DNA from 4 places in the Paraburkholderia sp. RAU2J genome. Region 4 is predicted to be linked to each of the others. Evidence: riboswitches for the same ligand, from Rfam matches in the RefSeq annotation. Region 4 holds a riboswitch; each other region holds the start of a gene.
What was found. Region 4 has a riboswitch for cobalamin ahead of cobW (cobalamin biosynthesis protein CobW). Riboswitches for the same ligand answer to the same signal wherever they lie in the genome.
Positions count from the first base shown of each region.

Region 1: linked by a shared signal. The riboswitch ahead of B0G69_RS19985 (CbtB-domain containing protein) and the one ahead of cobW (cobalamin biosynthesis protein CobW) in region 4 are both predicted to bind cobalamin.
Region 2: linked by a shared signal. The riboswitch ahead of B0G69_RS40180 (HoxN/HupN/NixA family nickel/cobalt transporter) and the one ahead of cobW (cobalamin biosynthesis protein CobW) in region 4 are both predicted to bind cobalamin.
Region 3: linked by a shared signal. The riboswitch ahead of B0G69_RS26585 (oxidoreductase) and the one ahead of cobW (cobalamin biosynthesis protein CobW) in region 4 are both predicted to bind cobalamin.

Region 1 covers NZ_RBXG01000002.1:569,654-573,675, reverse strand. The annotation lists rRNA gene B0G69_RS19995 (16S ribosomal RNA) at 1-1,066, opposite strand, end outside; gene B0G69_RS19990 (CbtA family protein) at 1,767-2,507, opposite strand; gene B0G69_RS19985 (CbtB-domain containing protein) at 2,519-2,740, opposite strand; cobalamin riboswitch at 2,781-2,919, opposite strand; gene B0G69_RS19980 (histidine phosphatase family protein) at 2,983-3,609, shown strand; gene B0G69_RS19975 (hypothetical protein) at 3,652-4,022, opposite strand, start outside.
Region 2 covers NZ_RBXG01000004.1:487,171-491,192, reverse strand. The annotation lists partial or broken gene B0G69_RS40190 (PepSY domain-containing protein) at 1-1,030, shown strand, start outside; gene B0G69_RS40185 (copper chaperone PCu(A)C) at 1,065-1,511, shown strand; cobalamin riboswitch at 1,869-2,057, shown strand; gene B0G69_RS40180 (HoxN/HupN/NixA family nickel/cobalt transporter) at 2,111-3,172, shown strand.
Region 3 covers NZ_RBXG01000002.1:2,037,917-2,041,938, forward strand. The annotation lists gene B0G69_RS26575 (cobalt-precorrin-5B (C(1))-methyltransferase) at 1-82, opposite strand, end outside; gene cbiE (precorrin-6y C5,15-methyltransferase (decarboxylating) subunit CbiE) at 82-1,500, opposite strand; cobalamin riboswitch at 1,585-1,764, shown strand; gene B0G69_RS26585 (oxidoreductase) at 1,854-3,539, shown strand; gene B0G69_RS26590 (precorrin-8X methylmutase) at 3,532-4,022, shown strand, end outside.
Region 4 covers NZ_RBXG01000002.1:1,623,727-1,627,748, reverse strand. The annotation lists gene cobN (cobaltochelatase subunit CobN) at 1-1,306, opposite strand, end outside; gene cobW (cobalamin biosynthesis protein CobW) at 1,313-2,407, opposite strand; cobalamin riboswitch at 2,616-2,896, opposite strand; gene B0G69_RS24775 (TolC family outer membrane protein) at 3,558-4,022, shown strand, end outside.

The DNA.
Region 1 (4,022 bases), 1.1 Mb from region 4:
GCTGACGACAGCCATGCAGCACCTGTGTTATGGCTCCCTTTCGGGCACCCCGGCCTCTCGGCCAGGTTCCATACATGTCAAGGGTAGGTAAGGTTTTTCGCGTTGCATCGAATTAATCCACATCATCCACCGCTTGTGCGGGTCCCCGTCAATTCCTTTGAGTTTTAATCTTGCGACCGTACTCCCCAGGCGGTCAACTTCACGCGTTAGCTACGTTACCAAGTCAATGAAGACCCGACAACTAGTTGACATCGTTTAGGGCGTGGACTACCAGGGTATCTAATCCTGTTTGCTCCCCACGCTTTCGTGCATGAGCGTCAGTATTGGCCCAGGGGGCTGCCTTCGCCATCGGTATTCCTCCACATCTCTACGCATTTCACTGCTACACGTGGAATTCTACCCCCCTCTGCCATACTCTAGCCCGCCAGTCACAAATGCAGTTCCCAGGTTAAGCCCGGGGATTTCACATCTGTCTTAGCGAACCGCCTGCGCACGCTTTACGCCCAGTAATTCCGATTAACGCTTGCACCCTACGTATTACCGCGGCTGCTGGCACGTAGTTAGCCGGTGCTTATTCTTCCGGTACCGTCATCCCCCCAGGGTATTCGCCCAAAGGATTTCTTTCCGGACAAAAGTGCTTTACAACCCGAAGGCCTTCTTCACACACGCGGCATTGCTGGATCAGGCTTGCGCCCATTGTCCAAAATTCCCCACTGCTGCCTCCCGTAGGAGTCTGGGCCGTGTCTCAGTCCCAGTGTGGCTGGTCGTCCTCTCAGACCAGCTACAGATCGTCGCCTTGGTAGGCCTTTACCCCACCAACTAGCTAATCTGCCATCGGCCGCCCCTTGAGCGCGAGGTCCCGAAAGATCCCCCGCTTTCCTCCGCAGAGCGTATGCGGTATTAATCCGGCTTTCGCCGGGCTATCCCCCACTCCAGGACACGTTCCGATGTATTACTCACCCGTTCGCCACTCGCCACCAGACCGAAGTCCGTGCTGCCGTCCGACTTGCATGTGTAAGGCATGCCGCCAGCGTTCAATCTGAGCCAGGATCAAACTCTTCAGTTCAAACCTGTTACTGTTTTTCGGTCTCTTTCGAAACCGGTCGCTCACTCAACGTACTGACGAAGCGTCCGACCATCTCCCGATGGCCAAACCTTCCTTTCATTACTGTGTGAGACTTGATACTTCCGCTTTTACGGCAGACTCCGCAGAATCCACCGTCGCGTCCCGCATCAAGCGCCCACACTTATCGGCTGTTAATTTTTAAAGATCATTCGCTCAGAAGCTCTGCTTTCTTCGCGTCCGTCATCTAACGGGAGGCGAATTATGCGATGCGGCCCGCACCCCGTCAACCCCTTCGATGCAATTATTTTCGAAAAGTTGAGAAGCGCAGAAAAGAAGGACTTTGAAGATGGCGACAAGTTAGTTAGTCGTCCGATTTAATATGACGCATCGAGCAAAGCCAGCGAGCGACTAATAGAGAGTGCGGATACTAGATGGGATGGAGCGGGAGCGGACGTGTCCGTCGCACGGTCGGATATTCCTCCTACCAGACAGGGAGTCGCGCAGAGTCCGATGAACTCGCTTTGCGGCCACGCATCTATACAGGAGACCAGAGCCGTCCCGCGAAACTTGTCCACAGAAAAAGTGCGCAAGCCTGTGGATAACCTTCCCACAACCGCGCCAAGTCCTTGATGTAAAGCCTTTCTCGCGCGTTGCGCGCCGGGCGCGGCCATCTTCGTGGTCACGCCCGTCTCGGCCAAGGTCAAGCCGACCTGGTTACCGCGCCCCCATTCACGCGCATAAAAGCGCCGCGCTCGACCAGCGCGCCGAACAGCAGTCCGATCGTCGTCCACATGATCACCTGCATGCCAATCGCCGCGACGCGGAACTTCCACAGCAGCACGGCAGGGAAAGCCGCCGGCACTTCGTTGATGACCGGCATCGACAGTTGCACCGCTGCGATGATCGCAACGAACACCAGTCCCGCGACAATCGAGCCGTTCCATGCGCCGAGCTTCATCACCGCGCGCCGCCGGACTTTCAGCGAGAACACCATCGCCGTCAGCGAGATTGCGATCATCAGGAAGAACAGCCCCGTGCGCATGCCGATCGTCTCGGGGTCGCCGACTGACGGCGGATTCGCCGGGTACTTGATGTTCGGCACGATCACCAGTGCAATGAACGCGCCCAGCGCGAGCCATGCAGATAACGCGCGCGCGCTCATCGCGCCCACTCGTCCATACGCGTAGGCGAACACCAGCGAGAACAGGCCGCCGAACGCCGCCCCATACGTCACCACGCCCGTCAGCAAGCCCAGGCCCGCTTGCGTGTCGCGGCTCACGAGTTCGGGTTCAGGCGCATCGCCATGCGCAGCCTCGGCCTTTTCTTCGAACGAAATCGCCTGATCGACCTGCGGCTCGCCGACCATTCCGGCGAAGCCGAACGTGAGCAGTCCCGCGGCGATGCCTGCGAGCATCCCGCGCACCAACAATTTACCAACCATGTCCGACTCCGTTAGTGGCAAGGAAAGCCAAGCAGATGGCGGCCGTCGTGCACGAATTCATGCACGTACATGCCGGGCACCAGCGACGTGGCGCCCTGTTCCGCACCGACGAAGTAAAGCGCGAGCAATAGCAACAAGCCGCCGAACACGACCCACGGCAGCAACTCGCGCAGCGGAATCGGCGTGGGTTGGGCGACGGGTTGGGAAGCGGAATCGAAAACAGCTTCGGTCATGAGGACATCTCCTGGGGTAGCGCGCCCCGAAAGTCGATTGCAGAGGGATGGTGCGAAGCTCAGGTCTGGCTTTCGGCTAGTGGTGCCGATTACAGTGGCGCGACCGCGCCGGGCTCTCACCGGCTTCCGTGCTTCGCAGCCCCGTTATTCTACGCGCTAAACTTCGGCCTTCGTGAACGTCGGAGGCCGCACGATGCGGGCCGGCGTTGCGTGTCGGCACGGCATCGAGGGAAACGAACGGAATGGACATGCGACTGTTACTGCTGAGCCCCGCATCGACCGCCGCGCAACGCGCAGGCCGCTTTCCCGCCGACGATCCGCTGGACGCGCGCGGCCTCGCCGAAGTCAAAGCCCATGCGGCACGTTTGCGTGCTGCGCTTTCCGGCGACGCGGCCACCTTTGTCAGCCCGGCCACTTGTGCACGCGAGACGGCGTCGGCGCTGGGCCTCGCCGCGACCGTCGACGCCGCGCTGGCGGATATCAACTATGGCAACTGGCAGGGAAGGCGCCTTGCCGATCTCGCCATCGAAGCGCCGCAAGAGCTGGCCGCATGGACGCTTGACCCCTACGCCGCGCCACCCGGCGGCGAATCGTTCAGTCAGCTAGTCACGCGAATGGGACAGTGGCTCGACGCGCTCGGCACGCCGGATGAAACTGGCGGCGGAACAACCAATGGAAAGACGAGCGCCGCATCGACCCGCGCACACACGGTCGTCGCCGTGACACACGCGCCGCTGCTGCGGGCCGCGATCGTATATGCGATTGGGGCATCGCCCACGGTGTTTCCGCGCATCGAGATTACGCCGCTCTCGATGGTCGAGTTGCGGTATTCGCAGCGTGGCTGGACATGGCGGCCGGCCTCGCTCTAGCCGCATCCAGTCGTAACCGCCAGCCGTCCGAGCGCCGCTCCCTCACTGTCCCGACACAACCAGACGCAAACTGTTCGCCCCCGCCGGCGTCAGCGTGATATCGGTCCGCCTGCCCTTCGCGCCCAGATAAAAGTGCTGGCGCCCCGGCGAATTCTGATCATGCGTCGCGTCCGGCAAACAGGATGCGATATCCGCCGCCACGGCTTGCAGCGCGTCCAGCTTCGAGGCGGCATCGCCATGCGGCGTCCACGTGCATTGGAAACTGCGATGACTCGCGGAACATTGCGCGTCGTCGCCATAGGGTTGCGCAACGCCTTTGCCGTCTTCCGGCGTCAACGACGCAAGACCGTCGGGCGCGGCCGACACGATCCGTTTGAGCGTGGCGCACGGGCTGGGCGTATCGTCGGCATAGG
Region 2 (4,022 bases), on a different contig from region 4:
CACCGCAAGCTTCTGCTCGGCAAGCCGGGCGAACTGCTGATGGAACTCGTTGCGTGCTGGACGCTCGTGATGATCGGCACCGGTATCGCGTTGTGGTGGCCGCGCGCGGGCACGACGCTGCGTGGCGCGCTCGTGCCAAGCTTCGCGCTGCGCGGCCGACCGCTGTGGAAAAGCATGCACGCGGCGCTTGGCATCTGGCTCGCCGCAGGCGCCCTTGCATTCGTCGTGACCGGCTTGCCATGGACGGGCTCATGGGGCAAGCATTTCAAGTCGCTCTCGGCAAGTCTCAACCTCGGCTCTCCACCGGGCTCGTGGGGCGGACTGCCGCTACACTCGATACTGCCGGGGGGTGCCGCTCAACTCGCAGCCGTGGTGGGCAACGCGGCCGATAGCCAGGAGGCTGGCATGGATTCGATGCCCGGCATGACGATGGATGACCTGCCGCTGCCGCAGATACCGTGGGCCGCGGGCGCAGCGACGGTACCGCAGTCGCAGGATGCCGCCCCCACGGTATGGACACTCGGCCGCGTCGTGGCGCAAATGCGTGCGCTCGGTCTGCCCGATGACTACGACGTTGCGTTGCCCGCCTCCGCCAGCGGCGTATATACGGTGTCGTATTTCCCGCCGGACCCGAAGCTCGAGCGCACGGTCTATATAGACCAGTACAGCGGCGCGATCCTGAAAGATATCCGCTACGGTGATTACGGCGCGGTGGGAAAGGCGGTGTCATACGGCACGTCGCTGCACATGGGTCGCTACTTCGGCCTCGCCAATCAGATTGTTTGCGCGGCGCTCTCGCTCGGCCTCGCGACGCTTGCCTTCACTGGGCTGTGTGATGTGGTGGAAACGCCGACCGGCGGGCAGGCTTGGGGCGCCCGGACGTGATCGCGCAGTGGTGCCAATGCGCGGCTGGAAGCTCGGGCTCGCGGCGCTCGGCGTGGTGTTTCCATTGATGGGCGTCACGCTCATCGCGGTCTGGCTGGCCGACCGCATGCTATCTGGCCGCCCGCTCCAGCCGCTGGCGGACTGAAGACGCAGTGCAACCCTGTACCCAGGAGATCAACATGAAGCCCACACTCAAATTCATTCTGTTTGCCGCGCTTTGCGGTTGCGCGGGAGGTGCTGCAGCGGCTCCCGCATCCGTGATGGTTTCCGACTGCTGGATACGCCTGCTGCCGGGCGACTTACCATCGGGCGGCTATTTCAGCGTCATGAACATGAGCGGGAAGCCGATCGACCTGACCGGCGTGCAAACTGACGCGTACGGCATGGCGATGCTTCACCAGACGCAGAGCAACGGCAGCACGTCGAAAATGGTGATGGTCCATAAGGCAACCGTGCCTGCGAACGGCACGCTGTCGTTCACACCGGGCGGATACCACGTGATGCTGGAACAGCCGAAAAAGCCGCTCAAGGTGGGGATGTCGATTCCGTTCACCTTCACATTCAGCGACGGCGAGCAGGTGAAGGCCGAGTGCGAGACGAAAAGTCCTGCGACCATGGGTCACTGAGCTGGCCTTCGCTCGGCGCGCGGTCCGGTTGAATACCTGACGCGCACCGCAAGCCGGAATTCCGACCGGGAGCAATGTATGCGTGCTATCGACCTCCTGTTGCGTGCGACATTCCATCTGATTGTGGGCGCCATGCTGGCCGTTGTGCTGTGGGGTTTCTGGATCGTGTCACTGACGGGATCTTCGGGCGCGGCAGACGCGCCCGTCGTGCAGATTCTTCGTCCCTGTCCTTGCATGGCTACGGCCCGACCGGCGAATCCCGCTGCCCGCACCTGAACTGCGAGCCGTGCCCGCGCCTTCGTCACGAGCGCCTGATCAGGATGCCCGTGAGGGAAGCTGTCCGCGCCAGTTCTGCGCGATAATCGGCGGTGCAATGGCTGCCGCAAGGCATTAATAGGGAATATGGTGAGGCGACTGCCAAGGCCATAGCTGTGCCCGCAACTGTAAGCGCGAAGTCCGACATCATGAAGCCACTGGGCAACCGGGAAGGCGACGCCGGACGAGGATGCGTAAGCCAGGAGACCTGCCGCGCCCGGGACGCAAACGCGCCCGGCTCAAGCTACCCGTACCGGGTGGTTCAACTGGCATGCGAGGAATTCATGCAACAGCGCTACCTTTCCCATCTTTTCGACGACGGTCCACATGCGCTACGCAGCAAGGTCATCGGGATCCTTTCGCTGCTCGTCGCAGCTAACATTGGTATCTGGATCTGGGCGCTGACCGCGCTACATGGCCGGCCGGCGCTGATCGGCACGGCGTTGCTCGCCTATACGTTCGGCTTGCGTCACGCGGTCGACGCCGACCACATTGCAGCGATCGACAACACCACGCGAAAGCTGATGCAGGGTGGCAAACGGCCGGTTGCCGTGGGGTTTTTCTTTTCCCTGGGCCACTCCACGATCGTCATCGCGCTGTCGATTGCCGTTGCGTTCGCGGCCGTTACGCTGAAAGCACGCTTCGAAGACATTAAAGCGATCGGCGGCATTATCAGCACCTCCGTCTCAGCAGGTTTCCTGCTGGTGCTGGCAATTGTGAACGTGATGATTCTCGTGTCGGTCGTAAAGACTTTTCGCCGTGTGCAACGAGGCGAGCGCCTTGTGGAAGAAGATCTCGACATGCTGCTCAACAAGCGCGGCATCCTTTCGCGAATCTTTCGCCCGCTGTTCCGGCTCGTCTCGCGTAGCTGGCATATGTATCCGATCGGCTTCCTGTTCGGGCTGGGCTTCGATACCGCCACGGAAGTCGCGCTATTCGGCATTTCAGCCGCTCAGGCCGCCAACGGCATGTCGCTCGCGACGATCCTGATTTTCCCGGCGCTTTTCACCGCTGGCATGTGCCTGATCGATACCGCCGACGGTGTGCTGATGCTCGGCGCCTATGGCTGGGCGTTCATGAAGCCGATCCGCAAGCTGTACTACAACATCACCATCACGTTCGTGTCGGTAGTCGTGGCCATGTTGATCGGCGGCATCGAAGCGCTGGCGCTGATCGCTGACAAACTGGACCTGAAGGGCGGTTTCTGGGAACTCGTCGGCACCGCGTCGGACAATTTCGGCTTGCTCGGCTACGCGGTAATTGGCGTCTTCGTCGTCAGCTGGTTGGCCTCTGTACTTTTCTACAAGCTCAGGCGCTACGACGATTTGCCTGTCAATATCGGCTGATCGAGAATGTTCGGACGCGTTGATGGTCCGAGGCAAAGTGCGGCCGATCGGCACCATATGATGGCGTGCGAAGCGCTCGTGGATATTGGCTGAGAACGTGTCCACGGCTTCGACAGCCAGCGATCACTCGCACGACAATGACGGTCCCGGAAGAGCCTGAACGTGTCGGGCATTGGGCATTGAACGGATGCGCTTCTGACACCAGCCGATTGAGGCGCGCACCCGCATCGAAGCCGGAATTACGGCACACCACGACAACTCGGGTCTTTGTGCCCTGAATGTCTCGTTATGGTTGGGGTTCGGCCGCTCCTTCTTCGCGGTTAAGTGACTGCTGAGGGTCGACACGGGTCCTTGCTTCTTGTTGGATGATCGCGCGGCGGATCAACACTCAGGCGGCAGGCCGATCGTCAGTATTATTCCTTTGTCGTTTTCGGTTGTTGAGGTTGATGCTGCGGGTCAGGTCCGCGTTGCGTCGGAGCCCTTGTACATGCGTCCGGGGGCGATACATAGCGCACGTCGTCGCAGCAGCACGCATAGACCGGAAATCCGTACACGTTCGTGCGGATGATAGTCGTTGGCCCGTGCAGCGGGCACACCGCTTTCATGGCGCCTCCTGAGACTCACCTATGAACTGTCTATGGTACCCGCGGCCCGTCACTTCGACACGGCCAAACACCGGTTCGCGCGTGCGGCAGCTGGTTTTCCCGAGCGACGGTGCGCGGCCAACTCCAGCCGTTCGCCATGGCGCCTGCCCGGACTATCGAACGTCGGCTTTACTCATTAGCTGCCCGTCTGAGCCGGTGACTATGTTTTACCGAGGCAGTTTCTCGGGACACTTCGTGCAAGTAAA
Region 3 (4,022 bases), 410 kb from region 4:
CGAGCGACGTCGCCGTGGCGCAACTGCCGGTCGTGTAGCCGCTACGCAGCGGCGCGACGTGTTCGGGAGATTCTTCGCGCATTACGGTTGGTGGGGTGAAGCGGAGTGATGGGCGGCGGTGCTGTTCGTGCTGTTCGTGCTGTTCGTGCTGTTCGTGCTGTTCGTGCTGTTCGTGCTGTTCGTGCTGTTCGTGCTGTTCGTGCTGTTCGTGCTGTCTTCGACCTTCGCATCCTTCATTGCAATTTCACCGCTGCCACTCTCCGTTGCCCGCAGGCCGTTTGCCTCGCCATTGCCGCAAGCCGCCTTGGTCACTTCGAGCAACGTGATCGGCAACGTCTGCCGCCACGTATCGAAGCCGCCGAGCGGTTGCGCGTCCGCGAGCGCGATACGCGTGAGCGTGCCGCCAAACCGCTCGCGCCACCCAACCAGCGCCGCCTCGCCCTGCAACGTGACGGCATTGGCCACCAGTCGTCCACCGTCACGCAATCGGGCCCAACACGCGTCCAGCACACCGGGCACCGTCACCCCACCGCCGATGAACACCGCATCCGGCACCGGCAACCCATCCAGCGCAGCAGGCGCGCGGCCCGCGACGAGTTGCAGCCCAGGCACGCCCAGCGCATCGCGATTGTGTTCGATGAAGCGCTGCCGCTCCGCATGCGCTTCGATCGCGATCGCGCGGCAAGCGGGATGCGCGCGCATCCATTCGATACCGATCGAGCCGCTGCCCGCGCCCACGTCCCACAGCAATTCGCCGGGCGTCGGCGCGAGGCGCGCGAGCGTGATCGCGCGCACGTCGCGCTTGGTCAACTGACCGTCGTGACGGAATGCGTCGTCGGGCAAGCCGCAGGTCAGCGGCAGACGCGGCGCGCCTGCCGTCGCCCGGCATTCGAGCGCGATCAGATTCAGCGCGGCGACCTCGCCCGCGCTCCACTGATCCGCGCGACCGTCGATGCGGCGCTCGCGTTCGCCGCCAAGATGTTCGAGCACGCTCATGCGCGTCGCGCCGAAGCCGCGTGCGTTCAGCACACCGGCAAGCGCCGCGGGCGTGCGCCCGTCCGCGCTCAGCACGAACACGCGCGCGCCGTCGTGCAGATACGCGTTCAGCGCCGCCAACGGACGGCCCACCAGCGACACCGTCGCGACGTCCTGCAACGGCCAGCCGAGCCGCGCAGCCGCCAGCGACAACGACGACGGCGCAGGCAGCACGCGCAATTGCTCCGCGGGCAACTGCCGCGCCAGCATCGCGCCGACGCCGAACAGCATTGGATCGCCGCTCGCCAGCACGCACACGGCACCGTCGCGTTCGGCGAGCAGCGGGGCGAGATCGAACGGACGCGGCCACGCGGCGCGGCGCGCGGCGAGGCGCGCGGGCAGCATCGCCAGATGACGCTCGCCGCCGTACACCACCGACGCCGTCAGCAACGCACGCCGCGCGGGCCGTCCCAAACCGGCGAAGCCGTCATCGCCAATGCCCACCACGGTCAGCCACGCCGGCATGCCACCATCCTCATTCTGAGTCTTCAATCAATGCGCCGCGCCACGCCGGTCAAAGCGTCCAGCCTCGTTGCGCGGTTCGAAAAAAGGCATAATACAGCCGCCGGTGCCCTTCCGGGCCGAAGAGGGAACACAGTGCCACTGTGGCTGCCCCCGCAACTGTATGCAGCGAGTCCGCCTGCGCTACGCGCCACTGGTTTGACCGGGAAGGCTGCGGTGGACGATGACCTGCCAGCCAGGAGACCTGCCGGCGAGACTGTTCGTGCCAGCCAACATCGGGCGGGGTGTACCGATGCCGCAGCAATCCGCCTCGCGGCTTGCTCGGGCCGTCGCGCGACGCTAAACCGGTGTCCGTCTTGACTCAAGCTTCGCCCTCCACTGCTTTGCCCCACGCGGCTTCGACACCGCGCCCCTCGGCGTGTCCGGGGCTGCTGCGCATCGTTGCCGCGCGTGATGGTGGCATCTGCCGGATCAAGCTGCCAGGTGGCGAGTTGAGCGCGGACGAGGCGCGAGTGATCGCCGATGCGAGCACGCGGCACGCGGCCGGCGTGATCGAGCTGACCAATCGGGCGAACCTGCAGGTGCGTGGCGTGCGCACGGGGCATGAAGCCGCGTTGATCGCGGCGCTGGTCGAGGCCGGGCTTGGGCCGATGACGAAGCCTCGGGCAGGCGCGAACGCAGCCAACGCTGTGGACGCAGCCGAGATTTCGAACACCGCTACGGCGAGTGTCGCCGACATATCAGATGCACCGAACGCCACCGACGCTTTGAATGCCGTGGCCGTGAGCGCCGCGGACGACGTGCGCAACGTGATGATCAGCCCCGCAGCGGGACGCGATCCGTTCGCGTTGATCGACACCGCCCCGCTATGCGCGGAATTGCTCACGCTGCTACAAAGCGAGACGCGCTTTACGGCGCTGTCGCCGAAATTCGCGCTGCTGCTGGATGGCGGCGAACGTCTGGCGAGGGTCGATCATCCACACGATGTGTGGCTCGCGGCGACTTCGAGCCGTGACGGTGTGCGGTTCGTGTTCGGGTTGGCGGGGTGTCCTTGTGTCGAGGTGGAGGAGAACGCAAACGCGGTTACGGACGACGATGCTGGTGCTGGTGCTGATGTTGGCGTAAAAGCGAACGCGGCTACGAACGTGCGAACCACCGCGGCTGCGGCTGTTGTCGTTGCTGCCCATGCACTTTCGGCTACGCTGACCGGCAGCACGGTCATGCGGAATTCACGCACCCGCTCCACGCACACCCACGACCACCGCCCCTTAGCCACCGTCCTCCCCTCACAAGTCCCCGCGCTCGTGCGCGCGCTGCTGCACACGTTCCTCGACCTCGCACCAGCCGACGCCCTCCGCATGCGCGACCTGCTCGCCACGCATTCCGCCGACGCGCTGTTGCAGCACGCCCAACGCTACGTCGACTTCCCGCTGTCACGCGACGCCCTGCTCACCGAATGGCGCCGCAGTACCACAGCCGATGCCGCGCTACGTCTCGGCGCGCACGCTCAACGCGAGGCCGGCATGTGGCACGTGGGCGGCCAGCCGCCGCTCGGCCGCCTCGACGCCGCCGCGCTGCACGGCCTCGCCGCGCTCGCGCAACGCCACGGCAACGGCACGCTGCACGCCACACCCTGGCAAAGCGTGCTGCTGCCCGACATCCCGACGCACGCACTGCCCGCCGCGCTGGCCGAACTGAGCGCCCTCGGGCTCGCCTGCGATCCCGCACAACCCATCACGCGTTTGATCGCGTGCGCCGGTTCGAGCGGTTGCGCAAAGAGCCTCGCCGACACCAAAGCCGACGCGCTGCGCCTCGCCGCCCGCCTGCCCGCCAATGTCGACGTGCACCTGAGCGGCTGCATGCGCTCGTGCGCCGCCGCGCATTGCGCGCCGTACACGCTGCTGGCCGCCGCGCCCGGCCTCTATGACCTTTATCGACGCAACGGCGGCGCCGGCTTCGGCCACTGCGTCGCGCACCAACTAACGATCGCACAGGCCGCCGACCTGCTCGCCCACCTGTCCCGGAGTGACACAGATGCTTGATTACATTCGCGACGGTCAGGAGATCTATCGCCAATCTTTCGCGACGATCCGCGCGGAAGCCGACCTGTCGCGCATCCCCGCTGACCTCGAAAAACTCGCGGTGCGCGTGATCCACGCGTGCGGGATGGTCGACGTGATCGACGCGCTGCAGTTTTCCGCGCACGCAGGTGCGGCAGGCCGCACGGCGCTCGCGCAAGGCGCGCCGATTCTGTGCGATGCCGGCATGGTCGCGCAGGGCATCACACGCGCGCGGCTGCCCGCGAACAACGACGTGATCTGCACGCTCACGCATCCGGACGTGCCGGCGCTCGCGCGCGAAATCGGCAATACGCGCTCGGCCGCCGCGCTCGAATTGTGGCGTCCGCAACTCGCCGGCAGTGTCGTCGTGATCGGCAATGCGCCGACCGCGCTGTTCCATCTGCTCGACATGCTCGATGCCGGCGCACCGAAACCCGCGTTGATTCTCGGTTTTCCGGTGGGCTT
Region 4 (4,022 bases):
GCTTCTTCAGCAGCGCATCGCCATCGGCGAGCAATTCGTCCGCGAGACGATAGCCCTCGTCGCGCAGCATCGCCAGCATGCCGACCACCGACGCCGGTGTGTCGAGTCCCACACCATTGCCGATGCGCCCTTCGCTCATCGGATAGTTGGCGAGAATCAGCGCGAGTTTTTTGTCCGCGTTATCGAGTGAACGCAGACGGCACCAGCGCCGGCTCAGTTCGGCGAGAAAGCCCACACGTTCGAGGTCCGGCTGATAACGCACCACGTCGACCTGGGTGTGCACACAGCGATACGCGAGCCCCTTGAAACTGATCGCGCGCGTGATGATGCGCCCGTCCACTTCCGGCAGCGCGATATGCATGGCGATATCGCGCGAATTGAGGCCGTGGTTGTCCTTGAGCCAGTCGTCGCGATTGCCGCCGCTCAAAATCACCTGGAACACCGGCGCGTCGCCGGCCAGCGCGAGCGGCGCGGGGTCGTCGATCGCGGACGCGGCGAAGGCCGTCGTGTTCAACACCAGCGCGACCTCGTGTTGCGCGCATAGCGTCTGCACGACGTCGCGGCTCATCGCATCTTTCAGCGACGTGATCGCGATCGGCAACGGATTGAGGCCCTGCGCTTCGAGCGCGTCGATCAGCGCGTCGAACACCGCCGTGTTGGCCGCCTGCAGATGCGCCTTGTAGAACAGGATCGCCGCGATCGGCGCGCCGGCTTGCCAGCGCGCCTGCCAGTCGGCGACGCTCGGCACGTCGTGCCGCGGATGATAGAGCGCGGCGGCCGGCAACGCGCGCGGCGGCGCAGGCTCGCGCCCCCAGCCGAACGCGCGGTGCGCGATGCAGCGCAAAAACGCCTCGGCGTTTTGCGGCCCGCCTTCACGCAGATAGCGCCAGAGCTGATGACACAGATCGGCGTCGGCGGTGCTGCGCGCGAGCAGGTTCGGATCTTCCTGCAAGTCGCCGGAAAACATCGCGAGCGTCTGCTGTTTGCGCTCCGCCAGCGCGACCACCTGCTCGATGCCGTACGGCCAATACGCTTCGCCGCCCAGGTGATCGACCACCACCACGCGCGCGTGCTGCAGCACATCCTCGAGATAGAAATCGACCGAGGCCGGTTGCCGCAGATACGTGACGTTCGCGAGCCGCACGCTGGGGAAGCCCTCGCCCAGCCGCGGAAACACACTCGCGAGCAGCGACAGCGTGGTGTCGGCGGAACTGAGCACGACGATGTCGGCGGGCTGCTGATCGATACGGATCACGCCCTGCGTATCGTCGACGAAACCGCCCGGCGTCGTGCGCAGCAGATGCATGAGTGCTTACGCCTCGCTGGCCGCGGCGCTCGACGACACGACGCCGAGCGCCGCGTCGAACGCGCGTTGCAACGCGGTCTGGTCGAGATCTTCGCCGATCAGCACGAAGCGGCTTTGCGTCCCTTCGCCGGGCTGCCAGCGTCGATCGAAATAGCTGTCGAAGCGCCGGCCCACCCCCTGGATCACGAGACGCATCCGTGCGCCCGGCAATGCGGCGAAGCCTTTCACGCGGTAAATCGTGTTCGCTTCGACGAGCGCTTGCAGCGCGGCGATCACCGCTTCGCGCGACGGCGCGCTCGCCTGCACCACCACCGAATCGAATTCGTCATGGTGGTGATCGGCATCCTCGGCGGAACCGTGATGATCGTGGCGCAAGTGGATCGTTTCTTCCGATGCCGCTTCGAGACCCAGCAGCGTATGCAGATCGAGCTGGCCCATTTGCGCGCGCACGATCTTCACCTGCGGCGCAATCTCTTCGCGGATCACCGCTTCGAGCGCGCCTTGCTGCGCGTCGTCGAGCAGGTCCGTCTTGTTCAGGATCACGAGGTCGGCCGACGAGAGTTGATCTTCGAACAGTTCGTGCAGCGGCGACTCGTGATCGAGATTCGGATCGGCCTTGCGCTGCGCGTCGACGGCCACGGGATTGTCGGCGAACTGGCCGCTGGCGGCAGCCGGGCCGTCGACGACCGTGACGACCGCATCGACGGTGAAGCTGTTCCTGATCTGCGGCCAGTTGAACGCCTGCACCAGCGGCTTGGGCAACGCGAGACCGGAGGTTTCGATCAGCACGTGATCGATCTGCTCGCGGCGCTCGACGAGCTTTTCCATCACGGGAAAGAACTCTTCCTGCACGGTGCAGCACAGGCAGCCGTTCGCGAGTTCATACAGTTGCCCTTCGGTTTCGACGCCGTTTTCATCGCAACCGACGCCGCAGCCTTTGAGGATTTCGCCGTCGATGCCGAGCTCGCCGAACTCGTTGACGATCACCGCAATGCGCTTGCCGCCCGCATGCTGAAGAATATGCCGCAGCAGCGTGGTCTTGCCGCTGCCGAGAAAACCCGTGACGATGGTGACGGGGATCTTGCGCATTTGAGTTTGCATCGTGTGGTCCATCCGTAGGCGTTGCACGGGGCCGCCGGTACGTTCGCGCGTCTGTCTGCATGGGCCGGCCGAGCGGACACGCACGAGGCGCACGCGCTGCCAAAGCCGGCTCGATCACAACACACGGGGACGAACGGCGGCGTCGCCGCGACAACGGTAAACAGAAAGCGGGTGTGAGGTCAATAACGCGCCGTCGCATCCCCGCGACGGGCATCCTGCGTATTCTGGCCGGTATCCGGGCTGGCGAAAGCGCCGCTTCCCCTTCCCGGACGAGTGATTTCTCGCCCAGTGGTGATATGCCGACGCGGCCTTGCGCGTGGACATCGAAGCCGGCTCCGCAGCGTCGGTCAATCCAGTCGACGCCACTTTTCGCTTACCGTTGCGGGGGCAGCACAGGTTGACCCGGTCCAATGCAGGCGGGCACCCTGTTTCCCGTTTAACTGCATGCGCACGAGCGCGCACACGAGCACCAAAGTGCGTGCGAGTGTAGGCCGGCGGCTCCGCGCCGTCAAGGAAACGCCGGCCGCAAGCGCTTATCGGACGGGGTGCCATGTGCTGTCGTATGCGCGCGTTTGGTGCCCGCACATGCGTTCGCGTGTGCAGTTAAACGGGAAACAGGCAGCGCGTCATGTGCTCAACCTGTGCTGTCCCCGCAACGGGCATTTACGTGAAAACCCCTATCCCTTGGAAGCCTTGTCAGGCAAGGGTTCCAGCCAGATGCGCTGGAGCCCTGCGGGGCGACTACATTGCCGTGGGGAGCGAGTGGGGAAGTTGCGGGATGTTTGCGGAAAGAACCCCGGCCGTCTGGGGGAATTCGTAAAGACCACTTGCCATTGGCGGCGGTTATGAAGCTGGGTCACCAGACACGCGCGAACGTCACAGCGGGCCGGATTCCCAGCGGGAAAGTACATCACTCGTCATCGTCTGCCCGGCGAGGCCAGTTGAGGGACGGCGGACGATTTTCCGGTTTCACAATTACCGGACGCAAGACAACTCCCGGACTCTTCTCGGCTTCGACAACATCGGCATTTACATTTCAGATTCGTCCGACTTCCAAAAAGGGGACGCAGCAGTAGCCTCTTGGATCCATTGTCCAGGAGGAAATTTAGCGAATGCCAACGAATCAAATCAGCGACGCCGTGAGCCTGTGATGCTCAACAGGAATTGTCCACGACGTCGTCTGGCCAGACAGACCGCGCGTCTGTCGAAAAACCGTGCGCTTTTGCTCGGCCTCCTCACGCTACTGTCTGGCGGCGTGCCAACGTATGCGGCAGGCCTGCTGCAACTGGCTGACGACGCATTCTCCAACGACGCCAAACTTGCGAGCGCCGAAGCGGCCTATCGGGCAGGACTTGAAAAGGAACCCGAGGCGCGCGGCGCGCTACTGCCTCATCTTTCCTTTACGGAATCCACATTCAGGAACACCGTCAATGTTCCCGGCCAGCCTGCGGCCGGCTATTCGACGGTCGGGTCAACGCTGTCGCTGAACCAGTCTGTTTTCAAGTGGGACGACTGGCAAATCTATCAGCAAAGCAGGCTATCCGTGATGGCGTCCGGCCTCGCCTTCGCAAGTGCAAAACAGGATGCGACACTTCGTGTGTCGCAGGCATACTTC